One region of the Kocuria atrinae genome, then DNA from elsewhere that is predicted to be linked to it. Evidence: riboswitches for the same ligand, from Rfam matches in the RefSeq annotation. Region 1 holds a riboswitch; the other holds the start of a gene.

Evidence for each region. A riboswitch is a leader RNA that binds a small molecule or an ion and turns the genes downstream of it on or off. The one in region 1 is predicted to bind S-adenosylmethionine.
Region 2: another riboswitch for S-adenosylmethionine. It lies ahead of ABD283_RS03035 (methylenetetrahydrofolate reductase); the one in region 1 lies ahead of ABD283_RS03875 (acyl-CoA dehydrogenase family protein).

The regions. Positions count from the first base shown of each region.
Region 1 covers NZ_BAAAQA010000004.1:190,902-199,050, reverse strand. Annotated here, with positions in the region: gene ABD283_RS03875 (acyl-CoA dehydrogenase family protein) at 359-1,639, opposite strand; SAM riboswitch class I at 1,743-1,834, opposite strand; gene ABD283_RS03870 (M18 family aminopeptidase) at 1,887-3,215, opposite strand; gene ABD283_RS03865 (CPBP family intramembrane glutamic endopeptidase) at 3,226-4,659, opposite strand; gene ABD283_RS03860 (glutamine amidotransferase) at 4,807-5,574, opposite strand; gene uraD (2-oxo-4-hydroxy-4-carboxy-5-ureidoimidazoline decarboxylase) at 5,773-6,267, shown strand; gene uraH (hydroxyisourate hydrolase) at 6,264-6,590, shown strand; gene pucL (factor-independent urate hydroxylase) at 6,667-7,551, shown strand; gene ABD283_RS03840 (nucleobase:cation symporter-2 family protein) at 7,639-8,149, shown strand, end outside.
Region 2 covers NZ_BAAAQA010000004.1:9,162-17,310, reverse strand. Annotated here, with positions in the region: gene ABD283_RS03065 (phytoene/squalene synthase family protein) at 1-909, opposite strand, end outside; gene ABD283_RS03060 (polyprenyl synthetase family protein) at 910-2,070, opposite strand; gene ABD283_RS03055 (MarR family winged helix-turn-helix transcriptional regulator) at 2,067-2,594, opposite strand; gene ABD283_RS03050 (fructosamine kinase family protein) at 2,676-3,536, opposite strand; gene ABD283_RS03045 (SDR family NAD(P)-dependent oxidoreductase) at 3,595-4,344, shown strand; partial or broken gene ABD283_RS14360 (SDR family NAD(P)-dependent oxidoreductase) at 4,465-4,914, shown strand; gene ABD283_RS03040 (Rossmann-fold NAD(P)-binding domain-containing protein) at 4,928-5,281, shown strand; SAM riboswitch class IV at 5,417-5,534, shown strand; gene ABD283_RS03035 (methylenetetrahydrofolate reductase) at 5,577-6,572, shown strand; gene metE (5-methyltetrahydropteroyltriglutamate--homocysteine S-methyltransferase) at 6,704-8,149, shown strand, end outside.

The DNA.
Region 1 (8,149 bases):
GCCCGGCCACTACGACGCAGCCCCGGCCCCTTCCGCGCGAAGGTGCCGGGGCTGCGTCATTGGTTGTGAGGCGCGTTGGTTGTGGGGTGCTTCGGTTGTGGGGGCGTTGGGACTGTCGCGGGGCTTGCTGCGCATCTCAGGCGCCGTCCCGACCCCGCCGGGCACCTCGTGTGCCGTTAGAGCCTTTCTGAGCCTCGCCAAGGGTTCTAATGACGCATGGCGTGCGCACGGAGGTTCTAACGACGCCCGGTGCTCGTCGTTGCAGCACCCTTACCGCAGACGACGCCGCTTCGGCCGCGTAGCCGCGCATCTCAAGCGCGCTCAGGTCCCTGCCGCGCACCTGGTGTGTCCCACAGGTCTACTGGGGCTTCTCACCGGCCTGCTTGACCTCGCCAATCGCGTTGAGGCCGAACATCGGGGTGCAGTTGACGCGGTAGTCGCCCACGATGCGTGCTTTGTAGATGGTCGGGTTGTGCGTGGCCACGGTGCGGGCGTTGCGCCAGAAGCGGTCCAGGGACTTGGACTTGCCCACGGCGGAGGCGCCGAGCAGGTCGAAGATCCCGTCCGTCACGTCGCGTACGAGGTCCGGAACGACCACCTGGGCATGTGCCACGGGCAGTTCGCACGCGTTGGTCAACTCCTGGGGGTTGTTGAGAAGGGGATCGCCGCCGAGAACGCCAATGGCGGCGTCGAGCTCCCGGGCCGCTTGCAGAACGATCGCCCGCGCGGCGGCTGCCTTCGCACTCAGTTCACCCACGCGCTGCAGGACCTGCGGATCCTCGCGCGCAACTGAGCCGGTACCGGTGTTGAAACCGCGAGTGCGTGAACGCACCAAGTGGACGCCCTCGTCGATGGCGGCCTTGGCGATGCCCGCTTCAACGGCAAGGAGGACGAGCTGGAAGACAGCGGTCTCCTGGGTGGCTCGGCCATCGCGGTTGCGCACGTTGGCCGCCGGAACCTTAACCCCGCGGAAGTGCGTGGTGCCTGTGCCGGTGAGTTGCTGGCCGAACCCATCCCAGTCGTCGACCAGTTCGATGCCATCCCACGAGCTCTTCACCAGCGCATGCGAGCGCGCCTCCTGACCGGGAATCTGCGCGGTGACCTGGATCCAATCGGAGAAGATGGAACCGGTGGAGTAGTACTTGGTGCCGTTGAGCTCCCAGTCACCGTCTGCGGTCTGGATCTGGGTCAGGGTAGTGGCCGCGGTGCCCAGCGCGGCCCCGGAGCGCTCGGTCGCGGCATTGCCCACGGTCTCGCCGGCGGCAATCCGCGGGAACCAGACGTCGGACTCCTCCGAGCTGAGGCTCGCGATGAATCCCAGGTGCGAGCGGTAAACATGCGCCACATTGGAGTCCGCCGCGGCCAGGGCAATCAGCAGCTCCGCCACCTGCTCCAGCGAAGCTCCGTAACCACCCCGCGAGCGCGGAACGGTCAGCGCACCGAAGTGCCGTTCCTTGAGCCACTTGAACTGTTCGAACGGCAGAATCCGCTGCTGTTCGCGTTCCACAGCACCGGCCGCAATCCGGTCGAACACCGGTTGGAACACGTCAAATAATTCGCGGGTGCTCAGCGATCGCTGCGGATCCCCGTGAAGGGCCGCGGTGTCGAATTGTTCCTTGATCCCGGTGTCAGTGCTCATGTTCTCGGTAGTCCCTCGCGTTCAGTCGCGGTGCACGCACCCGACCGAGAGGAACACAGCGCGTGCGCGGGCATGACCGTGCGAACCGCAGAAGCTGAAAAGCTGTCCATCGGTCGTGGCGGAAGCACCGTCCCGGTATCCGGGTGGTTGCTGCGGCGTTGACGAGCCACGTCTCTCGGCCGCTCTTGATGGCGTTACGGGTTCAGAGCATCACGGGCCCCGGGGGACTGTCAACGCGCGTGACGGTTTATGACCGCCAGAACGCTCCGGTCACTCGGGACAGCGCGTGAAGGTCGTCCACGTGGGCGAGTTCGCGGGCCGAATGCATCGACAACAAGCCCACGCCCACGTCCAGGGTGCGCATGCCCAAGCGGGTGGCTGTGATGGGCCCGATAGTGGAACCGCACGGCACGTTGTTGTTGGAGACGAATTCCTGATAGCTCACGCCGGCGCGATCACACGCATCCGCCCACAGCCCGGCGCCCATGGCGTCCGTGGTGTAGCGCTGGTTGGCGTTGATCTTCAGGAGCGGTCCGGATCCCGGTTCGGGAGTGTTCACGGGATCGTGATGACCGCGGTAGTTGGGGTGGACCAGGTGACCGGCGTCCGCAGACAGGCACACCGATTCAGCCAGAGAACGCCGGTAATCGTCCTGTGATTCGCCCTGCGCCGCGCTGATACGCACGAGCACGTCCTCCAGGAACGGGCCCGCCGCGCCGGAACGCGTGGCTGAACCGACTTCCTCGTGGTCGAACGCGGCCAGCATCGAAACCTGCGACGCGGATTCGAGCTCCTCCGCGTGCTCGACGAACGCATGAAGCCCCGCATAGACGGAGGACAGGTTGTCCAGTCGACCGCTCGCGAGCAGTTGCCGCCGCTGCCCGATCAATTCAGGTTTCTGGGTATCCGCGAGCACGATGTCGAAGCCCACGATGTCCTCCGGGGACACCGATGCCTCGGCCATGTCCGCGAGCAGTCCCAGCACGTCAGCGTCCTGCGCCGAGCCCGTTCCCCAAATGGGCTGCACGTGCTGCTGCTTGTCCAGCTTGAGCCCGTCGTTGGCCCCGCGGTCCAGGTGGATGGCCAACTGCGGAATCCTTGCGATGGCCTCAGTCGCGCATAAGTGTTGCGTGAGTTCGCCGTTCTCACCACGCACCACAATGCGCCCGGCGAGCCGCAGATCCCTGTCCAGCCAAGAATTCAGCAGTACCCCGCCGTAGACCTCCACTCCCGCCTGATACCAACCGTTGGAGACCGTGGTCGGCTTGGGCTTGAGCTTGAACCCGGGCGAATCCGTGTGCGCGCCCAAAATGCGAGACCCGGCGCCCGCGCGATAGTCGCGAGGGGCCACCCAGGCGATCAGAGCGCCGTCGCGAATCGTGAAGTGCCTCCCGACGACGTCGCTCCACGCCTCGGACCCGTGCAGTTCCGTGAATCCCGCGCCGCGCAGCAGCTCTGCGGCGGCCGCGACCGCGTGGTAGGAACTGGGCGAGGCCATGACGTAATCACCCAGGGCACGGGCATAGCCGAACGGGGCGCGGTGGGAGTCCAAGTCAGAAACGCTGTGATGGGCCATGCAGCACAGTCTAAGGAGTGCGGTCCTGGTTGGTAGCTGAACCGTCGCCCTGCGGTCCCAGGTTCTGGCCTTGCGGCGAGCCGTAGCTCGTGTGTTGGCTCGATGGCTGCGCCCCCGTGAACTGGCGGTCCCGCGGGTCGCCACCCTGCGACGGGCCGTTCTGCCAAGGCCCGTTCCCGGATGGTCCGTTCGGTGACTGCGGGCCCGATGTCTTCCGCACGTCCAGCAGACCCACCGGACGCCCCTGGCCGTCCCGCACGGTGTACGGGCCGTACTGCTCGGGCAGGGAGAGGTAGTTCTGAGTCCGCGGGTCCACCACGAACGCGGCGAGCGCGGTGCCGTTCTGGCCGACCACACGCTGCCGTTGCGCGAGTGCGGGCAGGCGCGGCGGAGGCGGCAGGATGATGGTGCGGGAGGTCGCGATTCGAGTCTTCCGAGCCATCCGGAACACCACCAACAGGAAAATCCCGTTGATGGCCAGGGTGAACAGCACCTCGATGGGCCCACCACTCGTATCGTTCAGGTCCGCCAAGCCGACCATGGCCATGAGCGTGACCGTGCAGTTGTTGACCACGTGGAGCGCCACGGCCGCCTCCAAACCGCCGGTGCGCCAGGTGATGACGCCCATGGTGATCGCCATGACGGCGATGGAGGCCTGTCCCCACACATCGTAGAGATGCCCGGCCACGAACAGCGGGACGGGCAGAAGAATGGCCCAGGCCGGGTGCTTCAACCAACGACCCACCGTCTGCATCAGGTAGCCGCGGAAGACGAGTTCCTCCGCGAAGCACTGGATGGGCACCAGCAGGATCACCATGAGCAGCAGCCAGCCCCACTGGGGCGCCAGGGTGAACTCGATCGCTTCACCGCCGGCCACGATATCGAACAGGATGGACAGGCCGTTGATCACCACAAAGATGGCCAGTGCCGCGAGCCCGCACTGAAGCATCCATTTCCAGCGCAACCGCCCCGTCACCGAGTGGAGTAGGCCCAATGGCCGCGGGCCCATAATCCATCTGGCCAGATAAGCCGCCGGAGCCATGAGTGCAACTGAGCCGAACAGGAGTAAGAAGACCAGCGGGTCCAGCTGGTTCATGGTCTCCAGATTGTCCATGTCCATGGGGTTGTCCACGAACAGGACAAGCGGGATGGTGAACAGCACCGTAAGGACGATGTACAGGAAGAAAAAGATGGCGCCCTCAACCAAGGGCTTCCACCACTCGTGTTTGGGATCCGCGAATCCCAGGCGGTGATACGCCAGCGTGCGCAGCCGCTCCGGCGGCACCTGGGACGGGCCGGGAGCAGGAACCGGCGGGGGTACGCGACCGCCGTTCATGGTCGACGACGCCGCTGCCCGACCATCGCCTCTCCCCTCACCGGGCCGCGTGGCCGGGATCGAGTGAGGTGCGGGCGGTTGGCTCCAGGGAGCGGGGTGCTGGCTCATGGTTCCACGCTATCGGTCGCCGGTGTTCTGCGAGGTGATTGTGGAGTGTGTGTACCGTGTGCCAACCGGGCAACCGAACAACCCGGCAATCCTGCAACCCACGCGGCGCAGCGAGGCAGACGGGCCCCACGCGCGGCACGAAGTTCCTTAGACGGAAGCCGATTGGTGGGCCGTTGTTGCCCGCACCGCGTAACGCTCCACGAAGGCCGCCAGAATTTTCTTGGGTTGATCCACCTCAGGCCCGTCCTTGACGCGATCGATCACGGTCTGAGTGTCTTCCGGCCGGAAGTAACCCAGGTCCTTGTAGGCGATGACCCGGTTGATCAGGCCGTTCGGGTCCAGTTCCGGGTGGAACTGCGTGGCGTAGAGGTTCTGCTTGACGCGGTACATCTGCACCTCGCACACGGTTCCGCTGGCCAGCAACACTGCGCTGGCGGGCAGCGAACGAGTGCCTTCCTTGTGCCCTACGTAGGCGGTGAACTCCCCCGGCAACTGGGACAGCAGTGGATCTTTGGCGCCCTCTTCGGTCACCGTGACGGTGATCGGACCCACCTCTTCGCTGCGGGTCCGGTCCACCACTGCACCCTGATGGATTCCCAACGTACCTACGCCATAGCAAGCCCCGAGGAACGGGAAGTCCCTGGCCACCACCTCATCCAGGAGAGCACTGATCCACTTCTCGGCCCGGTGTTGCGTGGCCGATTTCTCCTCCGCGGGGTCGGATGAATTGAAGGGCGAACCGCCCACGATGATTCCGCTGTACCGCTCCAGGTCCAGCTGCGGGACCGGGCCTTTCTCCAGGCGCACGTGTTCGAGCTCCGACTCCTGCAGGCCGCCGAAACGCCGGACGGCGTCGTATTCCTCCAGTGCCACATCGTCTTCGGGCCGGGTGGCCAGCAGTACAAACGGTTTCATGACCTCATCGTAGGCACCGTTTCAGCCGCCAAAGTGCGCCTCCCACTGTGCGTCACACCACGTCACGCGTTACAGCGGCATGACACTTGGTTTCAGTTCTGAAAACTCCGGCTCGGCCCCTTGACTTCCGCCCTGTGATCCAGTTCACTATCTTTATATGGAATTTAGATTTCACATAGCGAAAAAGTAAGGGAAGCAATGACGCTCAGCGAGTTCAACGAAACGGATCGACAGACGGCGGTGGAAACCGTTCGCCCCGCTCTGGACATCCAGCGCTGGATCGAAGAGATCGTGGACGGTCGCCCCTACGAAAATACCGAGGATGCGCTGGCCGCCGCACGCGATGCTGCCAACCCTTTCACGGATGCAGAGGTCGACCAGGCTTTGTCGCACCACCCCAAGATCGGTGAGCGCGCCGCTGGGAAATCCAAAGAAGCCGACCTCTCACGCAACGAACAAGCCGGCCTGGGTGAGTCCACGGAGGTCATCAAGGCCGAACTCGCTCGCGGCAACGCCGAGTACGAAGAGCGCTTCGGCCAGGTCTTCCTGATCCGCGCCGCCGGCCGCTCACTACCCGAAATTTTGTCAGAGCTGCAGCGCCGTCTGCAGAACACCCCGGAGGACGAGCGCACCGAAGTTGCCGATCAACTTCGTCAGATTGCCCTCCTCCGCATCGAAGGGATCCTGTCATGAGCTTCATTTCCGCACACGTCCTTGATTCCGTGCACGGCTGCCCAGCCCAAGGAATCGACGTCACGCTCCTCACCGGTGAAGGCCAAGAACTTGGCACCGCAACCACCAACGAGGACGGCCGAGTCACCGAACTCGGCCCAGAGACCCTGGAGTCCGGCCATTACCGGATCATTTTCGCAACCGAGCAGTACTTCGCCGGGCGCGAGCTTGAGACGTTCTACCCGTTCGTCTCGGTGGATTTCTCGGTGCAACAGGAGCAGGGCCACTACCACGTGCCCTTGCTGCTGAGCCCGTTTGCGTATTCCACATACCGCGGCAGTTGACCCAGGAGCCGACCCAGTCGACGATTGCCGATCCACTCAGACAGCACATCAATTTTCTACACAGGAGTAGATGAAAATGACCGAAGTAGTTCTCGGAAAGAACCAGTACGGCAAGGCGCAGAACCACGTGGTTCGCATCAACCGTGACAACGACCGCCACATCATTCGCGACCTGGTGGTCACCTCCCAACTGCGCGGTGACCTGACCGAGGTACACACCAAGGGCGACAACGCCCACTGTGTCCCCACCGACACCCAGAAGAACACGGTGTTCGCGTTCGCTCAGAAGTACGACGTCAAGTCCCCTGAGAACCTGATCCTCAAGCTCTCGGACCACTTCACGAGCGAGTTCGACTGGATCTCCGGTGGCCGTTGGGCAGCCGATGAGTACCGCTGGGACCGCATCAACGACAACGATCACTGCTTCGTCCAGAACAAGCAGGAAGTCCGCACCTCGGTGCTGGTCACCGATGGCGACAAGAAGACCGTGATCTCCGGCTTCAAGGACCTCACGATCTTGAAGTCCACCGAATCCGGGTTCGAGGGTTACCCCAAGGACCAGTACACGACCCTGAAGGAAACCACGGACCGCATCATGTCCACGGACGTGGCAACCCGCTGGCGTTACAACACCACCGATGTCGACTTCGATGCCGTGTACGACAGCGTCAAGAACATCATCCTCACCAAGTTCACCGACCACTACTCCCGTGCGCTGCAGGAGACCCTGTACCTCATGGGCAAGGCCGTGATCGAGGCTCACCCAGAGATCGACGAGATCAAGTTCTCCTGCCCGAACAAACACCACTTCGTCTACGACTTGAGCTTCTGCGATCTGGGCAACAACAACGAGACCCACTACGCGGCTGACCGTCCCTTCGGCCTGATCGAGGCCACCGTGCAGCGCAAGGGCGCTGCCGAGGACGAGCACGCCTGGATGGGCATCACCGGCTTCTGCTGAGCCATCTGCTCTACCGCCGATGTGTCCCCGCCTCTTGAGGCCGAGGCGGGGACCCACCAGCTCATTCATTCTTAGGAAGGCTTCCCAATGTCACAAACCGCTACGACCGAGGTCAAGCGGCCCGAGGACGAGTACCTCGGCGCGGGTCCGAGCTTAGGCTACGGATTCCAGCACGTTCTGACCATGTACGGCGGCATCATCGCTCCGCCGTTGATCGTGGGTGGCGCAGCCGGTCTGTCCACCAATGAGCAAGCGCTCCTGGTCGCTTGCTGTCTCTTCGTTGGCGGTCTGGCGACCATGCTCCAGTCCTTCGGCATCAAGTTCTTCGGCTCCCAGTTGCCCTTGGTCCAGGGCACCTCGTTCGCCGGTGTGGCCACCATGACCGCGATCGTCAACGGTGACGGCGGTATTCAGGCGGTCTTCGGCGCGGTGATGGCATCAGCGGCCATTGGCTTCCTGATTGCACCGTTCTTCGCGCGCATCATCAGATTCTTCCCGCCGGTGGTCACCGGCGTGGTCATCACGACCATCGGTCTGTCCCTGTTCCCCGTGTCCGCTCAGTGGGCCATGGGTGGAGCCGCCGTCGCGAATGGTGGGG
Region 2 (8,149 bases), 180 kb from region 1:
GGTCTCGAAACGGGGTGCACTGCGCGATCCTGTGAGGACGCGCGCAGCAATGCGCGCCTTGACCGCGGTGGGTACGCTGATGCGCTGCTGCGTCAGCTCAGCCGCGGGAACGGCGGCAATCCTGCGGGCCAGTTCATGGAACAGTCCGTGGGCCAACAGCACCGCGCGGCGAGCGCGCCGGTCGAGGGCAAGGATGCCGGGCACTGCGGCGTCGAGATCAGCGTGCAGGTCGGCCAGCAACATGTTCTTCTCGGTCTCCCCGAAGTCCTCGGGGTCCGTGTCCGGGAAGTAGGTGCGGCCCAACTGGTCATGGTCGGCGCCCAGATCGCGCAGGAAGTTGACCTTCTGGAACGCCGCACCCAGTCGACGTGCGGTGGCGCGCAGCATCTCGCGCTGCTCGGGGGTCTCAGCCTGCGTTCCGGGGAGATCCATGAAGACTTCCAGGCACATCAGACCTACAACCTCGGCGGAGCCGTAAATGTAGGTCTCCAACGAGGCCGGGTCGTGCTCTGCCACCTCAAGGTCCGCGCGCATCGATGCAAAGAAGGGCGCGGTCAGTTCACTGCCGAACCCGTGACGGCGCGCGACGTCCGCGAACGCGTGCACCACCAAATTAGTAGAGAATCCGCTGGCCAGGGCCTGCTCGACCTCGGCTTCGAGTTCGTCGAGGGCCGCCCGCACGGGACCCGTGGCGAGCCCGGCGGCGGAAGCGGTGCCGTCCACCACTTCGTCGGCCACGCGCACCAAGGCGTAAATGCTGGCAATGTCCCGACGGCAGTGACGCGGCAGGGTGCGGCAAGCCCACGAGAAGGACGTGGAGTAGCGCCCGATAACCTGCCCGGCGGCAGCGGCGGCGGTGCGGGTGTACAGCGGGAGTGGGGTACTGGGAGGCGTCACGAGTCGAGTCATTTACTTCCTCCTGTGCAGTACGTAGTGGCAAATGGCATCAAGTTCGGCTCGCTCCTCGTCCGGTAAGGGCAGATCCTCCAGAGCTTCCCGGGCCTGGGCAACCAGATCGGTCGCGAGTTCCACCGCACTGGTTTCCGCACCGGCCTCCGCAAGAGCCGTCTTCACCTGGCCCACTGAGACACGTCCTGCCGCGAAATCAGTCAGTACCTGGCGCGCCTGCTGGTCTTTCATTCCGTGAGCGGTGAGCACGGTGGCCTTACCTTCGCGCAGGTCCGCTTCGGTGGATTTGCCCGTGATCTGCGCATCACCGAAGGTCCCCAAGATGTCGTCAACCACTTGATACGCGACTCCGATCCGCGAGCCCGCTTGGGCGAGCCGAGCGGCGTCGTCCTGATCCGCCCCGGCCAGCAACGCACCGGCCTTGAGCGGGGCCTCGAACGAATAGGTCGCGGTCTTGAGCCGTTCCATGCTGAGGATGTCCTGGACGGCGGGATGAGCGCGGCCGTAGCGGTGCATCGACAGCAGCACATCGTCCAGCTCGCCGGCTGCCGAGGCGGTCACGGCATCGAACACCACGGCCGCTACCGGCTGTAGGCGTGCCGGATCAGCGGTGCACGTGGTGGCCAGCTGCAAGGCGCCCGACAGCAACAGGTCTCCGCCGATGATTGCCGCGGCCTCGCCCAGATGCTGCGCCTCGTTCGACGGCGCTCCCGCGTTCTGCGCATCCCTGCGGTAGAGCTCCCCCACGGTGGGGCGCCCGCGCCGCACCGGATCGCGGTCCACTACGTCATCGTGGACCAGAAGTGCCGCGTGCAGCAGCTCGAACGAGGCCGCCAGGCGAACACAGTCCGGATCCGGGATATTGCGTGTCTCGCCCCGCATGATAGGTTCGGTGTGCCCCGCGAATGCACGCCAGGCCAAGTGCGTCAGACGCGGGCGCAGCAGTTTGCCGCCCGTGACCTGATCGCGAACGCGTGAGCGCAGCACGGGAAAACCGGGACTCTGCGTGACCGCGTCCTTGAGCCCGTCGAAGTAGGCATCCAGTTCTTCGATGACCGCGGTCCGGAAAGCATCCCAGGAGTGGTCATCTGAAACCGCGCCGTCCCTCCGGAGGGATGCGGGGTCGCTGTGGTGAGAATGCGTGAGCCGTGAGGAAGTCATGAGTGCTGATCACCTGCTCCTTGGGTATCCCAGATGCCCAGGGTGTCCTGTTCCTCGACCGGACGATCATTGAGTTCATCCCGGTAGGACTCGAGGCGGGACGCGGTCCCCGTGAGAAACTGCAGGACCGCGTCTCGGCCCGCGCTATCCAGCTTCTCCAGCTCACCTTCGACCATGCTCATCATAGGGTAGACGTGCTCCATGGTTTTGGCGCGGGAGGCATCAGCGGCTCTGACAACCATTCGACGGCGGTCATCGGGATGCGGTTCTCGGACAGCGTGACCCGCTCGGACCAGTCGGTCCACCACAGCGGTTGCGGCTGCACTCGTGATGTGGAGCGCCCGGGCCAGCTCGGAGGGCCCCATGGGTTCGCGCATCAAGATGGACATTGCGGCGTAATCAGTTTCTTTGAGACCCATGATCCGGCGGACCTGATAGCCAATTTCCTCGTTGAGCCGCACCACGCGGCGCAATTCACGGCTGTGAGGGCTGACAAAATCGGGCCTAGACCGCGATTCAGCCATCAACAACCTCGAATTTCTAGTAGTTAGAAAAGTTGATACCCATCATGCTTTAGGAAACGGTGAACTGTCCAACTCGCGGCGTCAGCGCAGCTGCTTGAGCGCTCGCATCACCGAGTTGCCATAGCCCCCTCCGAAACGGATCGCGTGCACAAGCAACGGCGGTAACTGGTACCACGGGACGCGCTCACGCCAGCCGTCCCCCAAGGGATAAACGTCGTCATAGGCGCTGAAACAGTCCTCCCCAAAACCACCGAAGAGCAGCATCATGGCCAGGTCGTACTCGCGGTGGCCATAGAACGAGGACGGGTCGATCAACCAATTGTGGCCGTTGGAATCGACCACACGGTTACCCGCCCACAGGTCACCGTGAAGCAGGCTGGGCGGCTCGACCGGCCCGGCCAGTTCAGCAGCACGCGGCGCAAGTTCGTCCAACAGATCCTGGGCTCCCGGGTCCAAACGCCTCGAATCGATAGCCGTGCGCAACAACGGTTCGATCCGGCGGTGCAGCAGGAAATCAGCCCAGTCAGCCGTGGGTGAGAGGTCCACGGGGAACGAGCCGATGCGCTGCGGCAGGTCAGGGTCCAGCCCACCGAAATGCGGCGCCTCCGCTCGGTGAATTTGCGCCAGACCGCTGCCGCATTCCGCCTCGGTCGCGGCTCCACCCGCCCCGTACGACTCGTCAATCCACTCCAGGACCAGCCCGTGCTCAGTCACACGGATCACGCGGGGTACCGATAACTCGGACGGCGCCGCTGCTCGGAGCGCTTCGAGCCCGGCAGCCTCTAACTCCAGCACCCCGGCGGGCGCATCGAGCATGGTCTTAGCGAACACCGGCCCGTCGGAAGTCTCCAGCCGGTAGGCCGCCGCGGTGTCACCACCGCTCAGCGAATCCACACGGGTGACATCGAGGCCGGCAGTGAGGTCTTCTGGCAACTGATCCATATTTCTTCTCTACACCATTTCGGACAGTGCTCACAGGCTCTTTCCCTAGGCTTAATTCGTGCAGCTACAGGACAAAGTGATCATTGTGACGGGTGGCGCCTCCGGTATCGGAGGCGCCTTGAGTCGAGTGTTGGTGCGCCGGGGCGCGAGCGTCGTGGCTGTCGACATCAATGAACAAGCCGGCCAAAAGCTCGAGTCGGATGTGGGCGAGAGTCTGGTCTTCGTGGCGGGTGACGTCTCGCTCGAGGAGACCGCGCAGGCTGCGGTGCGGACCGCCGTCGAACGCTTCGGGCGTCTGGATGCCCTGGTCAACAACGCGCACGCATCCAAGCAAGCCATGTTCCTGGACCTGGACCTGGACGAGGATGCCTGGGCACTGTCCTTCAACACCGGCCTGCGCGCCACGCGCCAGTTCATGAAGGCCGCACACTCGGAACTGGCCAAGCAGGGCGGTTCGGTCATCAACTTCGGATCCGGTTCCGCAGTGAGTGGTCAACCGACGCAGGCCGCGTACGCCTCTGCGAAGGAAGCGATCCGCGGTCTCACCCGTGTGGTCGCCAACGAGTGGGCCGGGGACAGCATCCGCGTCAACGCCGTAATGCCCATTGCGCTGACCGAAGGCGTGGCCCAGTGGAAGGAAGCCTTCCCGGACATGTACCAGAAGTCGCTGGGCAACATCCCATTGGGACGGTTCGGCAACCCCGAGGAGGATGTCGCCCCGCTGGTAGCCTTCCTGGCCTCCGACGACGCCCGCTTCATCACGGGCCAGGCGATCGCCGTGGATGGCGGGGCCACCAAGCTCTACTAAGCCTTCCTGGCTTCGATGAATGCCATCGGTGGCGGCTCGTCTCCGGATCGCCACCGATGATGTTCAAGAAACATCTGTCACGAGGCTGATGCGTAGGTTCTGACCGGAGATACTCGATACATGTCCCCCGAGCAGCCCCCTGCCTCTGTCGATCTGCCTGCAACCCATACCGCTCCCGTGGTGATCACCGGGGCTACGTCGGGGCTAGGCCTCGCAACAGCCCGGGCCATGGCGAAGCAGGGAATCCCTCTGATTCTGGCAGTTCGGAACATGGCTAAAGGTCAAGAAGTGGCGGCAGCTCTTTTGCGGAGCGGCGTCCGCGTAGCCGTCCGGCGACTGGACCTCGCGAACCTTGCCACCGTGAAATCTTTCACGGACGGGCTCATCGAGGACGGTGTGATCCCCCGCGCCATCATTTGCAACGCGGGGGTTCAGACATTCGATCGGTTGCAGCGCTCCGCGGATCAGTTCGAGCTGACCATGGCCACCAATGTGCTGGGCCACGTCGCTCTGCTCGACCCTCTACTGAGCCACATGGCTCCCGGTTCCAGGGTCATCACGCTGGGCAGCGAAACTCATCGCGGTGGCCTCCGAGCCTTCGGCTTTCCGGGTGCGCTACTCGACCTCCAAACTGGCGTGCATCGCCATGGCCTACGAGGTCGACGAGTCCTGGGCCGCTCGTGGTATCCGGGCCGCGAGTTTTGACCCCGGCCTCATGCCGGCCACCGGCTTGGCCTGCAATTACCCGAACATTGTGCAGAGGATTTATGCAGTGGCCGCGCCACTGATTGCTCGACTTCCGGGTGCCAATTCGGTCAAGATCTCGGCCGAGAATCTCGCGTGGCTGGCCACCTCACCGGAGGCGGAACCGCTCATGGGTTGTTACGTCGCAGCCCGAAAACCACGCAAGAGCTCACCTTTGAGTTACTCCCCCTGACCTGCGAAAAGACGTCTGGGAGACGAGTCTTGAACGCGCCAACATGGCGCGGAGAAACAGCACGGACTGACCCGTTCCGTTTCCGGGATGTGACTTGCACCGCCAAAACTCTGTGCTAATGTCTCTCGCAACAAGGATCATGAGTCCCGGTGTAAAGCTCTGGCTAACCGGGCGGCAACCCTCCAGCACGTAGCGGGGTGCCCCAGATGACGATCCGGCCGCCGCGCACCCGCACGGCGAGCAAGTACGGCGCACGGAGAAACCTCCGGCGTCCCGAACCGCCGGAGGTATTTTTATGCCCGCCCTGTCCACACCCCAGGTCTCGGAGCAGACCGTCGCCACGGGGCCACCCACGGGAACGTCGTGGTTGGTGCGCAGGCCGCGCCGCGAGTCTTTGATCTCGTTCGAGGTGTTCCCGCCGCACCCCACGCGCGATCCGGAAGCCGTGTGGCGCAACATCGACGCGATGGCCGCCGCCGGTCCCGATTTCTTCTCGGTCACCCACGGTCACTCCGGCACCAACGGTGTCTCCCGCGAGACGCTGCGGCACTTGCTCAAGCAGACCAAGACCCCTGCGGTGGCCCACCTCACGTGCGGTGGCACCGATCGCGCGGGTCTGGATCGCGCCGTCGAAGATTTGCTCGACGACGGCGTCCGCGACCTTCTCGCCTTGCGTGGCGATCCGCCCGTGGGCGGCGGTGAGTGGGTGACTCATCCGGGTGGCTTCGATCGCGCATCGCAACTGGTCGAGTTGATCCGCGAGGTCGAGGAACGAAAGTTCGGTGCCTGCGAGCGCCCCGGCAAGCGTCCGGTCTCGGTTTCGGTGGCCTGCTATCCGGTGGCCGCGAAGGGCCGCGATTTCGAAGCGGACCTCGCTGCGCTGTGGGACAAGCAAGAAGCCGGGGCGGATTACGCGATCACCCAGGTGCTCTACGACGCTCAGGACTATGTGAGGTTCCTGGAGCGTGCGCGCTCGGAAGGCATCCACCTGCCCATCATTGCCGGCCTGGTTCCACTGACTGACATCAAGCGTTTGGGCCGCATGACCGAGCTGACCGGAGTTCCGATCCCCGAACGGATCACCAGCTTCCTGAACACCGAGAGCCCAGCCGAGCTACGCCGCAGGGGCATCGCGGCAACGCTCACGCTGATCGACGAGCTATTGGATTTCGGCTGCCCCGGTCTGCATTTGTTCACTTTCAACCGCCCGGATGCGCCTTTGGCCATCCTCGATCATCTCCGGGTGCGCGATGCCGCCCGACAATTTCGCGGGGGTATCACCGCGGCCTGACCGCCGCACGTCAGTGGCCGTACCACGGTCACGACAGCGCCCGCACTTCCCTTCCGACAGAACCTTTTGGCAACGGTCTCAGTGACCGTGGCTTCCCACAACACACCCTTTTATCCTCAGGAGCACCCCGAATGACTGCCGTTTCCAAGACTTCGTTCCCCGCCGCGACCATCCTGGGCTACCCCCGGATCGGCCCCGATCGTGAACTCAAGAGGGCACTTGAGGCCTACTGGTCCAAGCCCGCCGAGAACCCCGCCCACTCCGTTCTGGACACTCTGGCCAAACTGCGCGAGCGCACCGTTCGCCACCTCAGCGGCCTCGGTCTCACCGACGACGCTTCGATCCCCTCCGACACGTTCGCGGTGGACCAGACCCTGGACACCGCCCTGGCCCTGGGCGCGGTTCCGGCCCGGTTCCGCGCGGACGGTTTCCGCCCCGCAGCCCCGGACACCCCGCAGGGCATTGAGCTGACCACCGCGCTGTCCCGCGGAACCGATCACCTGGAACCGTTGGAGATGACCAAATGGTTCGACACCAACTACCACTACTACGTTCCCGAGATCGGCCCGGACACCCCGCTGTCCGCGCACCCGGAAAGCCTGATCGAACGGTTCGTGACCGCCCGTGAGACCACCGGCGCCATCACTCGCCCGGTACTCGTGGGACCCGTGACCCTCTTGCTGCTGGCCCGCCCGGAAACCACGGATGCACCGGGCACCCAGCCGTTTGACCGTCTCAATGACGTGGTCGACCTCTACATCCAGTTGCTCACCGCGCTCAAGGATGCGGGCATCCCATGGGTCGAATTGGACGATCACGCCCTGGCCGCCGAAGGCTGGGACGTTCCCCGCGAAACCATCATCGAGGCGCTGGCCAAGGCCTACACCCGTCTGAGCTTCCCCTCCAACCGCCCCGACATTCTGGTTGCTGTCGGTTACGGGGATGCGGGTGAGGACGCCCAACTCGCCCTTGCCGCGACCGACATCGAGGCCCTCGCCATCGACCTGGACCGCGGCAGTGAACCCGGTGGGGCCGCACTCGAGGCGTGGGGCGAGCGACCGCTGGTGGGCGGCGTCGTCGGCGGTCGTACTGTGTGGCGCACTGATCTGGAGAAAGCCTCGGAAACACTGGACCGCCTCAAAGAGGCAGCCGCGGGCCGCATTACCGTGGGCACGGCGACCCCGTTGCTGCACGTCCCGCACGATGTGCAGCGTGAAACCGCCCTCGACCCGGACGTCAAGGAATGGGTCGCGTTCGCGGACCAGAAGGTCGCCGAGGTCGTGACGCTGTCCCGCGGACTGACCGAAGGCTGGTCCACCGTGGCCGCCGAACTCGGCAAGGACGCACAGATTCGTTCCCGCCGTGCAGCCCACCCGGCCACGAACCGCCAGGAAGTGCGCGCCCGCACCGCGGCCGTCAAGCAGCAGGACCGCGAGCGCGCAGCCGCGGACGAGCGCCGCACCGCGCAGGCTCAGCGCCTGAACCTGCCGCCGCTGCCGACCACGACCATTGGTTCGTTCCCGCAGACTCCCGGTATCCGCACCACGCGCGCTGCTGTCCGCGCCGGCCGCATCGAC